Methylosinus trichosporium OB3b: one gene and its partner. The protein of the gene in region 2 interacts with the protein of the main gene of each other region in a pairwise test. Links are inferred from orthologs where the notes say so. Each region holds a gene or a part of one and is shown on either strand. Other genes may lie near its edges. The genes, in order: grxD and CQW49_RS09045.

Evidence for each region.
Region 1: the proteins of CQW49_RS09045 (region 2) and grxD interact in binary tests that used the Escherichia coli proteins (3 or more experiments, as listed by UniProt). The link is inferred for Methylosinus trichosporium OB3b from one-to-one orthologs.

What each region holds. Positions count from the first base shown.
Region 1 is NZ_CP023737.1:2,476,853-2,484,531, forward strand. What follows is about bases 1-2,831. They hold grxD (Grx4 family monothiol glutaredoxin), read left to right. Parts: upstream 1-1,165; coding sequence 1,166-1,498; downstream 1,499-2,831. Other genes in these bases: purL (phosphoribosylformylglycinamidine synthase subunit PurL), read left to right, coding at 1-834; CQW49_RS11960 (BolA/IbaG family iron-sulfur metabolism protein), read left to right, coding at 861-1,091; CQW49_RS11970 (amidohydrolase family protein), read left to right, coding at 2,261-2,746; CQW49_RS11975 (NUDIX hydrolase), read right to left, coding at 2,810-2,831. Outside these bases: more of CQW49_RS11975, read right to left, coding at 2,832-3,385; thiol:disulfide interchange protein TlpA, read right to left, coding at 3,382-4,068; argH (argininosuccinate lyase), read left to right, coding at 4,093-5,484; carA (glutamine-hydrolyzing carbamoyl-phosphate synthase small subunit), read right to left, coding at 5,718-6,917; CQW49_RS11995 (GatB/YqeY domain-containing protein), read left to right, coding at 7,009-7,458; CQW49_RS12000 (Hsp70 family protein), read left to right, coding at 7,673-7,679. UniProt on the Escherichia coli protein: Monothiol glutaredoxin involved in the biogenesis of iron-sulfur clusters.
Region 2 is NZ_CP023737.1:1,847,317-1,859,017, forward strand. What follows is about bases 1,393-4,272. They hold CQW49_RS09045 (BolA family protein), read right to left. Parts: upstream 3,040-4,272; coding sequence 2,746-3,039; downstream 1,393-2,745. Other genes in these bases: CQW49_RS09040 (ceramide glucosyltransferase), read left to right, coding at 1,513-2,649; CQW49_RS09050 (J domain-containing protein), read left to right, coding at 3,147-3,758; cobS (cobaltochelatase subunit CobS), read left to right, coding at 3,844-4,272. In the rest of the region: CQW49_RS09030 (glutamate--tRNA ligase), read right to left, coding at 1-1,300; more of cobS, read left to right, coding at 4,273-4,842; CQW49_RS09060 (sensor histidine kinase), read left to right, coding at 5,205-6,200; CQW49_RS09065 (M16 family metallopeptidase), read right to left, coding at 6,684-7,964; CQW49_RS09070 (M16 family metallopeptidase), read right to left, coding at 7,979-9,349; CQW49_RS09075 (NAD kinase), read left to right, coding at 9,622-10,410; CQW49_RS25085 (EF-hand domain-containing protein), read left to right, coding at 10,437-11,063; CQW49_RS09090 (pepsin/retropepsin-like aspartic protease family protein), read right to left, coding at 11,069-11,701. UniProt on the Escherichia coli protein: Transcriptional regulator that plays an important role in general stress response. Has many effects on cell morphology, cell growth and cell division. Acts by regulating the transcription of many genes, including dacA (PBP-5), dacC (PBP-6), ampC and mreB.

The DNA of each region.
Region 1 (7,679 bases), 630 kb from region 2 along the record:
TGCGCGGCCGATCCGGTCGAAGGCGGCCGCCAGGCGGTGGCGGAAGCCTGGCGCAATATTTCCGTGCGCGGCGGAACGCCGCTGGCGCTCACGGACAATCTCAATTTCGGCAATCCCGAAAAGCCGCAGATCATGGGCCAGCTCGTCGGCTGCCTCGAAGGGATCGGCGAGGCGGCGCGCGCGCTCGACTTCCCGATCGTGTCCGGCAATGTCTCGCTCTACAATGAGACGCAGGGGACCGGCATTCTGCCGACCCCGGCGATCGGCGGCGTCGGCGTCATCGCCGATGTGGCCGTCGCCTCGACGCTGGCTCTGCCGGACGGCGGCAAGACGATCCTCCTCATCGGCGAGACCAAGGGCTGGCTCGGACAATCGGCCTATCTGCGCGATCTTTGCGGGCGCCGCGACGGCGCGCCGCCGCCGGTCGATCTCGCCGCCGAGCGGCGCAATGGCGATTTCGTCCGCGCGCTGGTGGTCGGCCGTCGCGTCCTGGCCGCGCATGACCTTTCCGACGGCGGCCTCGCCGTCGCGCTCGCCGAAATGGCGATGGCCGGAGGCGTCGGCGCCACCATCGACCGGCTGCCGGCGGGACCCGATCATGCCAGTCTCTTCGGCGAGGATCAGGGCCGATATCTCATCGTCGCCGAGCCGGCGGAGGCGACGAAAATTCTCGCCGAGGCGGCGGCCGCCGGCGTGCCGGCGCTGGAGCTCGGCGCGACCGGCGGACCAACGTTGAATCTGCCCGGCGAGGCGCCGATATTGCTAAGCGTTTTGCAACATGCGCATGAAGCGCCGCTGCCGGCCTATATGGCCGGGAACAACGGCGCCTTCTAGCTGGTCTCGAGGAGGTCGACGCGCAAATGGCGATGGAAAGAAGTGAAATCGAGCGTCTCATCAAGGCGGCCATTCCGGACGCCGTGATCCAGATCACAGCTCTCGCCGACGACGGCGATCATTGGGCCGCCGAGGTGAAGTCCGAGGCGTTCCGCGGCAAGAGCCGCGTGCAGCAGCACCAGATGGTCAACAAGGCCTTCGGCGACCGCCTCGGCGGCGAGCTGCACGCGCTGGCGCTGACCACGGTCGCGCTCTAAAATCATTCTGCGTCCGGCGGGCTCGCCGGGCCTCCTGCAACGGAACCTTGAATTCCGCTCGAAAGGGAAATCCAATGTCCGAAATCATCAAGAGTGTGATCGACAGCGCCGATGTCGTGCTGTTCATGAAAGGCGTCCCCGCTGCGCCGCAGTGTGGCTTCTCGATGCAGGTCTGTCAGATCCTCAACCATGTCGGCGTCGAGTTCAACAGCATCGATGTGCTCGCCGACGGCGCCATCCGCGAGGGCATCAAGGCCTATTCGCAGTGGCCGACCATTCCCCAGCTCTATGTGAAGGGCGAGTTCATCGGCGGCTGCGACATCACCCGCGAGATGTTCCAGTCGGGCGAGCTGGTCGCGCTCTTCGACAAGGCAGGCATTCCGCACAAGGCGACCGCCAAGGCGTAATTTAAGCGGAATCTCGACGTTCTCTCCTTCTCCCGTTTACGGGAGAAGGTGGCCTCGCGAAGCGAGGTCGGATGAGGGCTCCGCCGAGAAGCGCGGTTCGAAGGATGCGCCAGAGGTCGGATGGCCCCTGGGAGAAGAAATGCGCGAACCGTCATTGTTCCGTGAGTTATTATCCGCTGATCTTCATTGACCTACGCTAGCGCACTGACGAGCAGCCGACCGATCAGTTTAACGAAAGCATCAGGGATTAAATCGAAAAAATCGCCGCAGGGTTTCCCTGCGGCGACGAAAGCCCCCTAAACGCGCTGGAGGCGAAAGCTAACCGCCTTTAGAAGGCGAAACCGCCTTGACCGCAGCAACGCCAGTGCGAACACACATGCTCGATCCGGCCGAACCGGACACGAACATAGGCGCGCACACGATGACACACTCGACGTGTCGCCATCTCGGCCTCCTTTCGGAAGCCACAGGATTGATCAAATGGTCGGCTGGTGTTATGTCCCTTGCGGGAACGGCCACCAGCCTGACCAATCCGCTAGACGGGCTCTGTGGTATGCGCCCCGTCCGGTCACCTAAACAACGGCTCCTTTGGAGGTTGCAGCCTCCTCAGGAGCCGTTTTGCGTTTAAGCTCCTGGCACTCTACTGAATCGTCTGCCAGCTCGCAAGAGGCCAATTCTGGCTTTCCTCCTTGTTTCCACATTAGGGATTCGTTAACGATGTTTGGAGTCCTCCTGTGACGCGACCGCGCGACGGGGGTAAACATGCTCCAGATCGTCCCTGAGTGTGAGTCATCGGGTGGGCGTATGGCTGAGTTTGAAGACCTTCTAGCGCGGCTCCGGCGCCAAAGAGAGAATGCCGCCGACGTCGTTCATCGCTTGGATTCGGCCATCAACCTTCTTGAAGAAGCTAAGAGGGTTTTGGGTCCAGAGGACCTGCTGAATTTCATGGACCACGTCTCAACGCCGACTACTCTCATGATCGGGTCTAAACGCTCGCGCGGCGTCCTTCCCCCCGAAGACGTGGCGCTGGCGGTTAAGAAGATTCTTATGGACTTCGGCAAGCCAATGAAGCGAGGAGAATTAGTCGAAGAGTTGGAAAGAAGGGGGATTCCACTCGCGGGAAGGGATAAGAATAAGAATCTCGGTACAATTATTTGGAGGCACCCACAACACTTCCTCACCCTTAGTGGGTTAGGTTATTGGGTGCGGGGCGTGCCGTTGGAAGGTGTCTACACCCCTGAGGAGTGACGCGCATTGAGGCCGCGCACCTCAATGCGCGCATCATTGATTTGCAATTTTTCCGTTCGCCTTTCACCCGCCGATCGTCACGCCCTTGACCTGCGCCAGCGCGATCGCCAGCAGCCCGACATGCTGGGCGTGGATCATGCCGCCGCCGAGCGCCAGCTCAAGCGCCTCGCGCCAGGGCACGCGCTCGACGGTGATATCCTCGGAGTTGTCGAGCTTCAGCGGCGCGACGAGGCGCGCGCCCTCGGCATAGAGCAGATGCACACGGTTCGCATGCGAGGCCGGATTGGGCGACAGGCACGCCAAATGTCGGATCGACGCCGCTCGATGTCCGGTTTCTTCCAATAGCTCGCGCGCGCCGGCGGCCAAGGGATCGCTCTCGCCCTCGTCCATCACGCCACCGGGCAGCTCCAGCGACATTTCGCCGGCGCCATGGCGATATTGGCGCACCAGCAGCAGCCGGTCCGCCTCATCGAGCGCGACCACATGGACCCAGTCGCGATATTCCAGCACATAATAGGGATCGAGCACGACGCCGCGCTGCGTCACGCAATGGTCGGCGCGCAGGCTGATCCAGCGGTCGCGGATCAGCCGCCGGGAGCCGCGCAGCTCCCAGGGCCGCAACGGGTCGTCGTCGCTCAAGGCCTGGCGATCGGCGTAGCGACGGGCGTCGAGGACAATTCGGCGGTCTGCGTCACCAGCGAGCGGCCCTCTTCCGAATCCCATTTGGCCGGCCCCTGCATCAGGCCGATCTGGCAACCCTTGCCGTCGATGAGGAAGGTCGTCGGCAGGCCGAGCGCCTGGCCGGTCTGCTTCAGCTGGAAGAAGATCTCGGCCTTGGGGTCGGCGTAGAAGGCGAGGCTCTTGGCCCCGATCTCGTTCAAAAAGCTCTTGGGCCGCTCGAGCCGCGACGTGTCGATATTGACCGTCACCACCTCGAACTTCTCCGAGCCCGCCTCCTTCTGCAGCCGGTCGAGCGCCGCCATCTCGCTGCGGCAGGGCACGCACCATGTGGCCCAGAGGTTGAGCAGCACGGTCTTGCCCTTGAAATCCTCGAGCTTGCGCGGCGCGCCGTCCGGCCCGGTGAAGGTCAGCTCCGGCATCATTTCCGGCTCGCTGGCGATCGACATGGCCGCGACCTCGCCCTTGGCGAGCGAGGATACGCGCTGCGACGTCTCACGCGAGGCGGCGCAGGCTTCGCCCGAACCCTTCTTGCCGCTCGCGCCGCCGTTCACGTATAGAACGCCGGCGCCGGCGACGAGAAGCGCGGCCGCGGCGATCGTCGGCAGGCGGCCTCGGCTCGATTTTTCTGTGTTGTCGGTCATCCGTCGGTTCTTCCGCGAGGCTTCATGACGAGCAAAATATGGGGTGGCCGCTTCCAGAGCGCAAGCGACGCGATCCTGGAGGCGATCAACGTCTCCATCGACTTCGACAAGCGGCTGGCCCCGCAGGATGTGCGCGGCTCGCTCGCTCATGTCGCCATGCTCGCCGCCACGGGCATAGTGTCGCAGGAGGACGCCGCCGCCATCACGCGCGGGCTAGAGCAGATTCGTGGCGAGATCGAGGAGGGGAGCTTCGCTTTCTCGCGCGCGCTCGAGGACATTCATATGAATGTCGAGTCGAGGCTCGCCGAGATCATCGGCCCCGTCGCCGGACGCCTGCACACCGCGCGCTCGCGCAATGATCAGGTCGCGACCGACTTTCGTCTGTTCGTGCGCGACCAGCTCGACGACATCGACGCCGCGCTCGCCGATCTGCAGCTCGCCCTCGCCGAGAAGGCGCTGGAGGAAGCCGGCAGCGTGATGCCGGGCTTCACCCATCTGCAATCGGCGCAGCCGGTCACCTTCGGCCATCATCTGCTCGCTTATGTCGAGATGCTGGCGCGCGATCGCGGACGTTTCCAGGACGCGCGCAAGCGGCTCGACGAATGTCCGCTCGGCGCCGCGGCGCTCGCCGGCACCTCTTTTCCCATCGATCGCGAGATGACGGCGAAGGCGCTCGGCTTCGCGCGGCCGACGGCCAACTCGCTCGACAGCGTCTCCGATCGCGACTTCGTGCTGGAGACTTTATCCGCGGCGGCGATCTCGGCGACGCATCTCTCGCGTTTCGCCGAAGAGATCGTGCTGTGGACGACGTCGCAATTCGCTTTCGTCTCGCTGTCCGACAAATTCACCACCGGCTCCTCGATCATGCCGCAGAAGCGCAATCCCGATGCGGCGGAGCTGGTGCGCGGCAAGACCGGCCGCATCATCGGCGCGCTGCAGGCGATGCTGATCGTGATGAAGGGCCTGCCCCTCGCCTATTCGAAGGACATGCAGGAGGACAAGGAAGGGACCTTCGACTCGCTCGACAATTACGCGCTCTGCGTCGCCGCGATGGCGGGCATGGCGCGCGACATGAGCGTCGATCGTCCGCGACTGCGCAAGGCGGCGGGCGCGGGCTACGCCACGGCGACCGATCTCGCCGATTGGCTGGTGCGCGCGCTCGGTCTTCCGTTCCGCGAGGCGCATCATGTGACCGGCCGCATCGTCGGGCTCGCGGCGCAGAGCAATATCGGCCTCGAGAAAGTTCCGCTGGAAGCGATGCAGAGCGTCGAGCCGCGCATCACAGAAGATGTGTTCAGCGTGCTCGGCGTCGACAAATCGGTGAAGAGCCGCACCAGCTATGGCGGCGCGGCGCCCGAGAATGTGCGCAAGCAGGCGAAACGCTGGCTGAAGCAATTGGCCAAAGAGAAGAACTGAAAGAAAGCGCGCTCTTCCTTCTCCCGCTCGCGGGAGAAGGTGGCCCGACCATAGGGCGTTCGTCAGGACGCCCGTCGCAAGCGACGGGCTATGGTCGGGTCGGATGAGGGCGCCTCGGTTCACTGCGCGGATGTTTGTAAAAATTGTCGAAGCGGACGGACCCTCATCCGACCTCGCTTCGCGAGGCCACCTTCTCCCACAAGTGGGAGAAGGGAGAACAGCGCGATTTCGCTTTACACTTTTTCCAGCTTCGCCTTCTCCATCATCTCGACGAAACGCGCGAAGAGATAATGGCTGTCCTGCGGGCCGGGCGAGGCCTCGGGGTGGTGCTGCACCGAGAAGGCCGGGCGGTCGGTGAGCGCGATGCCGCAATTGGAGCCGTCGAACAGCGAGCGATGCGTCTCCACCGCATTGGCGGGCAGGCTGTCGCGATCCACCGCGAAGCCGTGGTTCATCGACACGATCTCGACCTTGCCGGTGGTGAAATCCTTGACCGGATGATTGGCGCCGTGATGGCCCTGCGGCATCTTCATCGTCTTCGCGCCGACGGCGAGCGCCATCATCTGATGGCCGAGGCAAATGCCGAACACCGGAATCTCGCGCGCGAGCAGCGCGCGGATCACCGGCACGGCGTAACGCCCGGTCTCGGCCGGATCGCCCGGGCCGTTGGAGAGGAACACGCCGTCCGGCTCCAGCGCGAAAATTTCTTCCGCCGTCACCGTCGCCGGAGCGACGATCACCTCGCAGCCGGCCTCGGCGAGCAGACGCAGAATATTGCGCTTCACGCCATAGTCGATCGCGACGACGCGACGCTTCGCGCCATTGCGCCTGCCGAAGCCGGCGCCGGAGCGCCACAGCGTCTCGTCCCACTCATAGCGCGCGGCGGCGGTCACCGCCGGCACCAGATCCATTCCGTCTATGCCCGGCCAGGCGGCGGCCTCGGCGCGCAGCTTCGGGAGATCGAAAACGCCGTCGGGGGAAAATGCGATCACCGCGTTGGGCATGCCCTTCTCGCGGATCAAGCTCGTCAGCGCGCGCGTGTCGATTCCGCAAAGGCCGATGATTCCGCGCGTCTCCAGCCATTGCGCGAGCGGACGCAGCGCGCGGTGATTGGAGGGATCGCCGGAGGGCGCGCCGATGACGACGCCGCGCGCGCCGGCGCAATGGGCGAGGTCGACGGTCTCGACATCCTCGTCATTGACGCCGACATTGCCGATATGGGGGAAGGTGAAGGTGACGATCTGTCCGGCGTAGGACGGATCGGTCAAAATCTCCTGATAGCCGGTCATTGCGGTGTTGAAGCAGACCTCGCCGACGGCCGCGCCCTGCGCGCCGAAGCCGAAGCCGAAGATCGCCTCGCCGCTCGCGAGCACCAGCACCCCGGTGTGGACCGGCGCGGCCCAGCCGCCCGCTGCGTCTTGATCCGAGCTCATCCGCGCTCTATGCCTCTCTCCAACATGCCGGCCGGGCGCCTCGCGCGCCCGCGGCTTCCCTAGAACATTTCACTGCGAAGTGGAAATAAGAATGCGCGAACGATTCACCGCCGACCTCAAGACGGCCATGAAGAGCGGCGACAAATCGCGGGTCGAGACGATCCGGATGATCACCGCCGGGCTCAAGGACCGCGACATCGAGGCGCGCGCCACGGGCAAGACGCTCGGGGATGACGATATTCTCGCGCTGCTGCAGAAGATGGTGAAGAGCCGGCAGGAATCGCTCGACATCTATGAGAAGGCCGGCCGCGCCGATCTCGCCGCGAAGGAGCGCGCCGAGATCGAGGTGATCGCCTCCTATCTGCCGCAGCCGCTCTCCGAGGAGGAGGCAGCGGCGGCGATCAAGGACGCGATCGCCGAGACCGGCGCCGCCTCGATCAAGGACATGGGCAAAGTGGTGGCGGCGCTCAAGGCCAAATATACCGGCCGCATGGATTTCGGAAAGGCGAGCGCCACGGTGAAGGCCGCGCTCTCGGCCTGAGGGGCGCTCTTCCTTCTCCCGCAAGGCGATCGCAAGGCGGGAGAACGCAGCCCCGCGAAGCGGGGTCGGATGAGGGCCCGGCAGAACGACACCAATCTCGACGCCCGCGCGATGAGGCGAGGACCCTCATCCGACCCTCGCTGACGCGAGGGCCACCTTCTCCCTCAAGTGGGAGAAGGAGCGCAGCCCCATCGCTCCGCCATCTGGACAAATGATGCGCA
Region 2 (11,701 bases):
GCAGCAGCAGCGACAGCTCCGGCCCGTTCTCGGCGCCGGTCAGCGCCAGACGCAGCGGGTGAAATAGCGCCTTGCCCTTGCGGCCGGTCGTCGCCTTCAGCGCCGCCGTCCAGGCGCCCCAGGTGGTCTCGTCGAAAGGCTCCTGCGGCAGCGAGGCGAGCGCCGCCGCGAGCAGATCGGCGTCCTCGCGCACCGGCGCGATCTCGCCCTCGACCACCCGCCACCATTCCAGCACATCGGCGAAGCGCGTCAGATTGCCGCGCACCGCGAGCCAAAACGGCTCGGCCTTGAAGCCGACGATCTCATGCGCCTCCAGCCGCTCGCGCACGTCGTCATAGTCGAGCCGCGCCAGCGTGCGGTGGGTGAGCGAGCCGAGATCGGCGGGATCGAAGCGCGCGGCGTTGCGCGAGAGATGCGCGAGATCGAATTCTTTCGCCAGTTCGGCCAGCGAGCGGATCGGATGCACGCTGTCCGACGAGCCGGTGAGCACGGCGACCGCAGCCACCGCCAGCGCCTCATAGCCTTCCTCGCGCAAGGAGCCGATCGACAGCGCGCCGCTGCGCTTCGACAGCGCCTCGCCGGAGGAGCCGACGAGCAGATTGTGGTGGGCGAAGACCGGCGGACGATGCGCCGGCGCCAGCGCCTCGAACAGGCGGATTTGCACCGCCGTATTGGTCACATGGTCCTCGCCGCGGATCACATGGGTGATCCCGACGTCGATGTCGTCCACCACCGAAGGCAGAGTGTAGAGGTAGCTGCCGTCCTCGCGCAGCAGCACCGGATCGGACAGCGAGGCGCAATCGATGGCGCAATCGCCGCGCACGAGATCGCGCCAGGCGACGACGCCGGGCTCCAGCCGGAAGCGCCAATGCGGCCGGCGCCCCTCCGCCTCGAGCCGGGCGCGCTCATCCGCGGTCAGCCGCAGAGCGGCGCGGTCATAGACGGGGGGCAGGCCGCGCGCCTGCTGCAGCTTGCGGCGCTTTTCCAACTCGTCCGGCGTCTCATAGCAGGGATAGAGCTGGCCGCTGTCGCGCAGCGCCCCCGCCGCCGCGTCATAGAGCGCGACGCGCCGCGACTGGCGCAGCGTCAGGTGGGGCGCGACGCCGAGCCAGGAGAGATCGACCTCGATCGCCTGCGCGAACTCCTCGGAAGAGCGAGCGAGATCGGTGTCATCGAAACGCAGCACGAATCTTCCATTGTGGGCGAGCGCGTACAGGTAATTGAGCAGCGCCGGCCGCGCATTGCCGATGTGGAGGCGGCCCGTCGGCGACGGCGCGAAGCGAACGATCGGAGAGGTCATGGCCATAGTTCGGCAGGAGGAATCGGGAGGCGTCGCGCGACGCGACAAGATTCTCGCGCCGCCGCCCTTTTGCCAAGACCCGAGGGAAATGTCAGGCGGAATATCGCAATGGCCGACTCCTGGCCTGCGCCGCCGACGCCGCCCCTCTCCGCCGTCTGCTTCGGTTCCGCTTCCTCCCGACTCCCGCAAGTGACAGGCAGAGACACCGCATGATGATCGCCGCCTATGCGTGCGCCGCGCTCTGCGCGGCCATGGTTTCGCTCAATCTCGCCGCCATCGCCATCGCCGGCGCGAAATGCCGCGCCCGGCCGCGCACCCTCCCCGTTCCGCCCGGCGCGCCGCCGGTCAGCATCGTGCGGCCGCTGCGCGGGCTCGAGACATTCAGCGAGGAGACGCTCGGCTCGAGCTTCATGCTCGATTATCCTTCTTATGAAGTTTTGTTCTGCGTCCAATGCGCCAATGATCCGGTGATCGGCCTCGTCGAGAAGCTGATCGCCGCGCATCCGCACGTTCCGGCGCGGCTGCTCGTCGGCGATGATTATGTCAGCGCCAATCCCAAGCTCAACAATTGCGTCAAGGGCTGGGACGCGGCGCGCCACGCCTGGGTGGTGCTCGCCGACTCCAACGCGCTGCTGCCGCCCGACTACATTCAGACCATGCTCGCCGCCTTCCGCGACGACACGGCGCTCGTCATCTCCATGCCGATCGGCTCGCGTCCGCAGGGCTTCTGGGCCGAGGTGGAATGCGCCTTCCTCAACACCTTCCAGGCGCGCTGGCAATATGGGGCCGAGGCGGTCGGCATCGGCTTCGCCCAGGGCAAGAATATGATGTGGCGGCGCGAGGTGCTGGAGCGCGCCGGCGGCATAAGGGCGCTCGGCGCCGAGATCGCCGAGGACGCCGCCTCCACCAAGATCATCCGTGCGCAGAAGATGAAGGTCCGGCTCGTCGACATGCCCTTCGAGCAGCCGCTCGGCCATCGCACCGCCCATGAGGTCTATTCGCGCCATGTGCGCTGGGCGCGGCTGCGGCGCGTGACCTTCCCGGCCTATTTCGCCCCGGAGTTCATGAACGGCAGCTTCGCGCCGGTGCTGACGGGCGCCTATGCCGCGCATCTCCTCGATGTGAACGTGCCGCTCGTCGTCGTCGCGCTTCTGGCGACGCTCTATGGCGCGGAATTGGCGCTCGCCCGCGTCGCCGGCTGGCGGCTCTCCTGGCGCAGCCCCTTCGCGCAGCTGACGCGCGACATTCTGCTGCCGGTGATGTTCGTCGACGCCTGTCTCTTCGATGATTTCGTCTGGCACGGCAATGCGATGACCGTGCGCGAGCAGGAAGAGCAGACGACCGGCTGAGCGCCTGTCCAGAGATCGGGAGAATTCGAGAGCGCGGACCGACGGGTTCCGCGCTCTTCCTGTTTCAGGTCCGCACCCACGCGGCCCTGCTGCGGCTCACGCCCCGTCGGGCGCGCGCGCGTCGATCGCCAGCGCATGCACGCCGCCGGCGAGCTCCTCGGCCAGCAGCGAGTTGATCATCCGGTGGCGCTCGACCCGGCCCTTGCCGGAGAAGACCGCGCTCACCACCTCGACGCGAAAATGAGTCTCGCTGCGATCGTGGTGATGGCCCATATGGCCGGCGTGGTGATGCGTCTCGTCGATCACATTCAGCGACAGGGGCGCGAGCGCCGCGGTCAGCTTCTCATTGATGCGCGCGCGAACGGCGCCCGAATTGCCTGTCTCGGCCATCTTCTGTCCTCCTCCGGTTGGGCGAAGCAAATTTCCCGCCGACCGAAACCGGGTTTGTCGGCGGGTTCCGCTTGCAGCCCACGCCCAGTCCACCATAATGCAGCGCCATGGATTTGAATTCGCCCCTCTTCGACCGTATCCGCGTCAAGCCCGAGCAGCGGCAGGAGCGCCGCGAGGCGCCGCGCTTTCGCTGCGACGCGCCCGGCTGCGAGGCCGAAGGCGCCTATCGCGCGCCGATGGGGCGGCAGCGCGAGGGACAATATTTCTGCTTCTGCCTGGAGCATGTTCGCGAATACAACAATTCGTATAACTACTTCAATGGCATGAGCGACGCTGACGTCGCCCGCTACATGAAAGACGCCACGACCGGCCACCGCCCCACCTGGACCATGGGCGTGAAGCGCGGCCAATCCGCCTTTCGCGAGGATCGGGTCCGGGACGGCGATTTCGCCGATCCGCTCGGCCTCTATCGCCAGCGCTACCACCGCGGCCGTCCGCAGGCGGAGAGCGCCGCGTCGAACCATTCGGCCGTGACCCTGAAGGCGCTGAATGCGCTCGGCCTCGAGGAGACCGCCAGTGCGGAGGCGATCAAGACAAGATATAAGGAGCTGGTCAAACGTCACCATCCGGACGCCAATGGCGGAGACCGCTCCTGCGAAGAGCGTTTGCGGGAGATCATCCACGCCTACAAGACGCTGAGGGCGGCGAAACTGGTGTGACGGCGAGCGCATGAGCTGTGCGCTCCGGTATGGATCGGTCCGGGCCGAGGCGGGAAAGCGCCCGGGCCGGCGGAACGGAGGATGAATGTTACTCGATAGCGACAAGGCCGCGGGGGCCGCGCCTCTGCCGGACCTGAATGTGTCCGTGCGTCAGCTGTTCGGCATCGACACGGATCTCGAGACGCCGGCCTATTCCGAGCCGAGCGAGCATGTTCCCGACACCGATCCCGATTATCTGTTCGACCGCGACACGACCCTCGCCATTCTCGCCGGCTTCGCCCGCAACCGTCGCGTGATGGTGACGGGCTATCACGGCACCGGCAAGTCCACCCATATCGAGCAGGTCGCGGCGCGGCTGAACTGGCCCTGCGTGCGTGTGAATCTCGACAGTCACGTGTCGCGAATCGATCTCGTCGGCAAGGACGCGATCGTGCTGAAGGAAGGCAAGCAGGTCACCGAGTTCCGCGACGGCATCCTGCCCTGGGCGCTCCAGCACAATGTCGCGCTGTGCTTCGACGAATATGACGCCGGCCGTCCCGATGTGATGTTCGTCATTCAGCGCGTGCTCGAGGTCTCTGGCCGCCTCACCCTGCTCGACCAGAACCGCGTCATCCGCCCGCATCCGGCCTTCCGTCTGTTCGCCACCGCCAATACGGTCGGGCTCGGCGACACATCGGGCCTCTATCACGGCACGCAGCAGATCAATCAGGGCCAGATGGACCGCTGGTCGATCGTGACGACGCTGAATTATCTGCCGCATGACGCCGAGACCAACATCGTGCTGGCCAAGGTCAAGAGCTTCCAGAAGACCAAGGAAGGCCGCGACGCCGTCAACAAGATGGTGCGCGTCGCCGATTTGACCCGCAACGCCTTCATGGCTGGCGATCTGTCGACGGTGATGAGCCCGCGCACAGTCATCACCTGGGCGGAGAACGCCGAGATTTTCGGCGATATCGGCTTCGGCTTCCGCCTCACCTTCCTCAATAAATGCGACGAGCTGGAACGGCCGCTGGTGGCGGAGTTCTATCAGCGCTGCTTCGGCAAGGAATTGCCCGAGAGCGCCGTCAATGTCGTGATGACCTGAGGATTGTCGCGGCGGCCGATCCACGGCCTCGACACCCGCTCGGCGTCGGACCCGTCATTGTGAGCGAAGCGAAGCTTCGAGACGCCGCGGGGCGGCCCCTCGTGTCGCTTCGCTCCCTGCGACGCCGCGTCGTGAAATGGCGTAGAGCGCGGGCCGTGGCGTGGAGAATTCCCTGCTCCTTGACCCCCAATTCGGAGCCCTGGGCATATCCGCCTGGAGATTGCAAATTCGGCGAAATCACGTCAGTCTGGCGCCCTTAATCGAGCCCGGCTCTCACGGCGCTCTCTTCGGCCTCGCTCCGCCTCTCCGCGGCCGGGCCGCAGAAACCCGACGGTGAAGCCGGAGACGCCGCAGGCAGTCCTTTGATCGATCTTGCGCGATGCTTCGCCCATATTCGGGGAGGGCCTCTGCCGGGTCGGCTGGGGATCGGAGTCCTTTCGGCCGCCATCGGCGCAGTCGCTTTTCATGCGATCGGCGGGCTCACGTATAATTGTCACGCCTCTGCGGCCTTCTATCCACTCGTCCAGATCGCCGGTCTGACGGGCGGGCTCGCCGCGGCCGGCGTCGCGGCGCTCGCTTCGACGCTGATCGTCCATTTCTCGGCCGAGCCATTCGGCGCATTTTGTTGGACCGACGCGCTGCTGCTGTTCGCCAATGCGGCGCTGGCGGGGCTGGCGGGCGAAAGCCTGCGCCGGGCGACGCGCGAGTCGCGTCGGACGGACGAGACGGGCGAGGCGCGAGACGGGGCGCGCTTCGAATCGGTGGCGGCGACGATCGCTCATGACATCGCCCAGCCGCTATCGGCGGCCGCCGCCTATCTGCAGACCGTGCGGCGCCTGCGCGCGATCGAGACGGATGCGCGCGGCGCGTCCATCGTCGCCATTGTGGACAAAGCATCCGCACAGCTGGCGCGAGCGGGACGGCTGCTCATGCACATGAGAGAATTTCTCGCGCATGGACCGCCCCGGCTCGCCGCCGTGCCGCTGCACGCTCTGCTGCGCGAGACGATCAGAATGCATCACGGCGACGACGGGCCGCTGCTGCTGCGTCTCGATGCGCGATGCGACCGCGTGCTCGCCGATCCAGCGCAACTGGAGCAGCTTTTCGTGGAGCTTCTGCGCGACATTCGGCCGCCGCAGGGACAACCAGCGATCTCGACGGTCTCCGACGCGGCCGCCGTCACCATGGTCTTCGCGCTCGGAGACATCGACGCGGACGCTCCTGACGGCCGGGCAGCCGATCTCTCGCTCTGGCGCGCTATCGTGGAATCCCATCGCGGCGCCTTCCGATCGGAGACGATGGAACAGGGCGGCCTCAGCGTCGAATTCACGCTGCCGCTCGCCGCCCGCGGTGGATAACGGGAATTTCTGCTGTCACCGCTTGCCGAAGCCTCCGGGCCATGCAGAATTTCACGCCGCGCTTTGGCTCGTGAGCGCATACGAACGCTCAAGTCGAACCGACTCCGGCAGCATGTCGTTGAAAACAACAGAGATGGAGCTTCGACATCGTAGTTCTACTATAGTAGTCTTACTATAGTATGAGTACTGATGTTGCCGACAAGCAACACGCTTAGTCTTTCTGCTGTCGCGCCCAATTAGGTTGTTTTCTTTAGGCGCGTTCCGCGCTAGAGAAGAGATGTAGTCGATCGATAGTCGATCAATTTTCTCCCGGTGAATTTCCAGAGGCGCGGGGTTCGGCGTGCGCCGGACCCCTTTTCAAGGACCCGGCCTTTTCCTCCTGGCCGCTATCGTCGAGTATTTCGACACTCGAAAATAAAAAATCCCCCCTCGTGATCTTGCCGTCACGAGGGGGGACGATTTTTTAAGCCGCAGTATGACTGTTCAGAGACCTTGCGGCCGGCCGGCGATCGACACCAGCAGCTCGCCGTCGCCCAGAAGGCGCTTGGCCACGCGCCGGGCGTCCTCCATCGTCACCGCGTCGATCCGCGCATTGCGCTCGTCGAGATAGGACGGCTCGAAACCGTCGAGCTGCAAATTGACGAGCTGGCTCGCGATCTTGGTCGAGGTGTCGAAGCGCAGCGCATAGGAGCCGGTCAGATATTTCTTCGCCTTGTCCAGCTCGTCGGCGGTCGGGCCATTGGCGCCGAGGTCGGCGAACTGGCTCTGGATCACATCGAGCGATTCGCGCGCGCGCTCGTTCTTGGTCGCGGCGCCGCCGACCACCATGGCGCAATGGTCATATTCGTTGAGATGCGAATAGACCGAATAGGCGAGCCCGCGCTTCTCTCGCACCTCGTTGAAGAGCCGCGCCGTGAACACGCCGCCGCCCAGAATGTGATTGACGACCACAGCGCCGAAATAATCCTTGTCCTTGCGCTGCATGCCGGGACGGCCAAAACGGATTGTCGATTGCGGCACGTCGAGATCGACGATGCGGCGCTCGCCGACGCGATGAATGTCGATCTCGGCGACGGGATCGAGCTGCGCGCGGCGCGGCAGCGCCCCGAAGACGAGATCGAGCTTTCTCGCGAGCGTTTCCGCGTCTATCGCGCCGACGACGCCGATCTTGAGGTCGCTCGTCGCCAGCAGGCGCCCGCGCAGCCCCTCGAGATCGCCGCGCGTCAAGGATTCGAGGCTGTCCGGCTCGCCGCGCACCGGGCGGCCGTAGGGATGATCCGGAAAAGCCGTCTCGCGGAAAGCCCTGGCGACCAGCGCATCGGGATCATTGGCGTCGCGTCGCAGCCCGGCGATGATCTGCCCGCGCACGCGGTCGATCGCCGCTTCGTCGAGCCGCGCCTCGCAGAGGGCGAGGCGCAGCAGCTCGAAAGCCGGATCGATATTGCGCGAGAGCGTCTGCAAATGACCGGAGACGGTGTCGCGATCGCAGCCGAAGCCGAGCCGAATGGCGAGGTCCTCGATAGCGCGATGAAAAGCGCGCGAGTCATAGGGGCCGGCGCCCTCGTCGAGGAGGCCCGCGAGCATGGTCGAGAGCCCCGCCTTGCCGGAGGGGTCCTGGGCGGCCCCGCCGCGCATGGCGAATTCGAGCGCGACCAGCGGAACGGCGTAGCTCTCGACCAGCCACGCCTCCACTCCGCCAGGGGTCACGATACGCTGAATGGTCTCGGCGCGGCTCTTCGCGGGCGCGACGGCGGCGGCTGTCATAATGGAGTTGCTCCTCACGCGGCGAGACCTGCCTCTTCGCCTTCATCGTCCGGCTGCAGAAAGCCGGTCACGGCGCGACGCTTCTGCAGCCATTTGCGCGCCGCCGCGGCGACATCGGCCGCCGTCACCGCGTCGATGCGGTCCGGCCAGGCCGTGACATCGACGACGGCGAGGCCGGTCGCCAGCGATTCGCCATACCAGCGCGCCAGCGACACCTGACTATCCTGCGCATAGACCGCATCGGCGACGAGCCGAGTCTTGGCGCGATTGAGATCCGCCTCGGCGATCTCCTTCGCCGCGAAATCGGCGAGCGCCGCGTCCATCGCCGCGTCGAGTTGCTCCAGCGTCACCTCCGGAGCCGGGGTGGCGAACACCCAAAGCCGCGTGTCGTCGACCGCCGAGCCCATGTAATAGGCGCCGGCGCTCACCGCCAGCTTCTGCTCCACGACCAGCGCGTCATAGAGCACGCTCGAGGGACCGCCGCCGAGCACATGGGCGAGCACCTCCAGCGCCTCCGCCTCGCCCGGCGCGGCCGTGGTGTAGGAGGGCACCAGGAAGACGCGCTCATGCGTCGGCTGCTCGACCTTCTCGTCGGCGAGCGTCACCAGCCGATGGGCGCGCGGCTCCGGCTCGAGCGGGCGCCGACGCGCCGGCGCGTCGGCGCGGGCGGGAATGCGGCCGTAGCTCGCCTCCGCGAGCGCCACGACATTGTCGGCCTCGACATCGCCGGCGACGATCAGGATCGCATTCTCCGGCGTGTAGAAGCGGTGATAATAGGCGAGCGCGTCCTCGCGGCCGAGCGTCTCGATCTCATGGCCCCAGCCGATGATCGGCGTGCCATAGGGGTGATGCGGGAACAGCGCCGCCTGCACCGCCTCGTCGAGCTGGGCGGAAGGATCATTCTCGGTGCGCATGCGGCGCTCCTCGAGCACCACCTCGCGCTCCGGCGCGACGACCTCGTCCGAGAGCACGAGATTGGTCATGCGGTCGGCCTCGAACTCCATCAGAGTGCCGAGATGCTCCTTGCCGATGCGCTGGAAGTAAGCGGTGTAGTCATAGCTGGTGAAGGCGTTCTCCTGGCCGCCGAGCTCGGAGACATGATTGGAGAATTCGCCCTGCGGATGGGCGTGCGTGCCCTTGAACATCAGATGCTCGAGAAAATGGGCGATTCCCGACTTTCCGCGCGGATCGTCGGCCGAGCCGTTGCGATACCAGACCATATGGGTGACGACCGGCGCGCGTCGGTCGGGGATGACGACGATCTCCAGCCCGTTGGCGAGGCGCGTGTGGACGACGCCGCCGGCGCCGCTCTGGCCTGCGCCGGCGTCGATCCTGGCCGCATTGGTCTTGGCCGCGCTTCCCTCGGCGAGGGCTGGCTGTGTCATCGGCGTGATTTCCTTCCTCGATCGTTGGGCGCGCATCCCGTCCCGGGCGCTGTCTCGCTCGCCAAGAGAAATCGGCGCCAGTCCGGCCGCGAGCGCTTCGACGTGAGCATTCGGCCTATATAAGCGCGAAAGCGCCTCCTGTCAGGCGCCGCCGGCGATCGCGAAATCGTGAGAACCATGCGGTGGCAGACGCGCGGCCTTCCCTCGCCGCCCTCCGCAGGTGTATTCAACGGGCGTCCGGCGCCGACAAAGGCGCCAAATCCAGGTGCCCCATGGCGGACGTCGGCGAAACGCCGAGCAGCTTCAAGCGACTCGCCTTCCTCTCCTCGGGCACGCGCGAGGCCGACGAGGCGAGACAGAGGCTCGTCGCCAAATATGGCGACGCGCCGCCCGAGGACGCCGATTGCATCGTCGCGCTCGGCGGCGACGGGCTGATGCTGCGCACGCTGCATCGCTTCATGGGCGCCCGCAAGCCGATCTACGGCATGAACCGCGGCTCGGTCGGCTTTTTGATGAACGAATATCGCGAGGCCAATCTGCGCAAGCGCATCGCCGGCGCCAAGCCCTCGATCATTCATCCCCTGCTGCTGCGCGCCACCAACACTCATGGCGACGAATTCACCGCCCACGCCATCAACGAAGTGTCGCTACTGCGGCAGAGCTCGCAGATCGCCAAGATCCGGATTCTGGTGAACGGGCAGGAGCGCATGCCGGAGCTCGTCACCGACGGCGTGCTGGTGGCGACGCCGGCGGGCTCGACCGCCTATAATCTCTCCGCCAATGGCCCGATCCTGCCGCTCGACGCTCCGCTGATGGCTCTGACCCCGATCTCCGCGTTTCGGCCGCGGCGCTGGCGCGGAGCGCTGCTGCCCGACGTCGCCAAGGTGCGCCTCGAGGTGCAGGAGGCGGAAAAGCGCCCGGTCTCGGTGGTCGCGGACCACGACGAATTCCGCGACGCGCTTCACGTCGATGTCGAGATGGATCACGCGACCGAGCTCGTTCTGCTCCACGATCCCGGCCATTCGCTGGAGGAGCGCATTCTGCGGGAGCAGTTCGGTTGACCCCGGTTCCGAGTGGAGGTGTCGAAATGCAGCATCTGCGTCGCGTCGGTCTCGCATTCGCCTTTGCGGCGCTCGCGTCAGCGACCTCGTTCGCCCAGCAGCGGCCGCCCGGCGGCTTTCCGGGCGGCGCAGGAGGAGGCGGGCCAGGAGGAGGCCGCGGGCCCGGGCCGCAGGGCGAGGACGCCGTTCTCGCCACCGCGAGCGAATGGGGCGGGGCGCAGGGCGTGTACACCTGCGAGCAATGGCGGCAATATCTGCAGCGTATGTATAATGTCGCCGACAAGCGCCGCCGCGGCTATTTCGACGCGCAGGACTTCGAGAGAATGCGGCGCATCAGTCCGGTGTTCCGCAGCGCGACCTTCGATTATTTCGACATGTCCGGCAAAGGCCGCGTGACGAAAGCCGAGTTCCTCGCCTTTCCGAGCCCCTTCTTCCAGCGCTACGATAAGCGAGGAACCTGCCGCGTCCAGCAAGAGGAGCTCGCGCGCGCGAGCTCCGGAGGTTCTGGCGGTCAGCGGCCATCCGATGGCGACGCCGGCTTTCCCGGCCATTCTCGCGGCGGCGGCTATGGCGGTGGTGGTTATGGCGGCGGCGGCGGTGGGTTCGGCGGCGGTTATGGCGGCGGAATGGGCGGCGGCGGTTTCGGCCGCTGACGCGCTCAGCGCCGATCCGCACGCCATTTCGGCGCCTCCGGCGCGGTGAAATCGAACGTCCACAGGAACGGCCGCAGCGCGTTGACGCCGAGAATGAGCGGCGCGTCGCGGCCGAGAACGCCGCGCAGCGAGCCGAAATCATAAGCGATCACATAAAGATCGCGCAGCGTTCGGCCGGCGCCGAAATCGATTTCCGCGACCTTGTAGAGCTTGGCGGAAAGCGCCGCCCCGCCGGCGTCGCGCGCATGGGCTTGCTCATGCACGGGCCTGAACAGCGATCTGTGCCGCTCCACGAAACGGCGGTCGACGGCCGACAGCTCCGCCCCACTGTCGATCAAGCCAGCCAGCTTCGCGCGGCCGAGCCGCGCCTCGACGCCGACGAGCCGCCCGTCCGGCCCGAGCCGGCGCGCCGGCGCGAGCGGGCCCGCAGCGCCTGGAAAGGCCATTCGCCGCCCATCGACATCGAGAGTGAAGCGGGCGTTGTGGAAGAAATCGAGCCCGAGCAGATCGTCGCCGGCCCCGTCCTCGCAGCGCGTCACCACATATTTCGCCCGTCCGATATTGTTCCCCTGCTCGGCTACGAGCTGCACATTCTGCGCCTCGACGTCCGCGCATCGCGTGACCGCGCCCGACGCCGA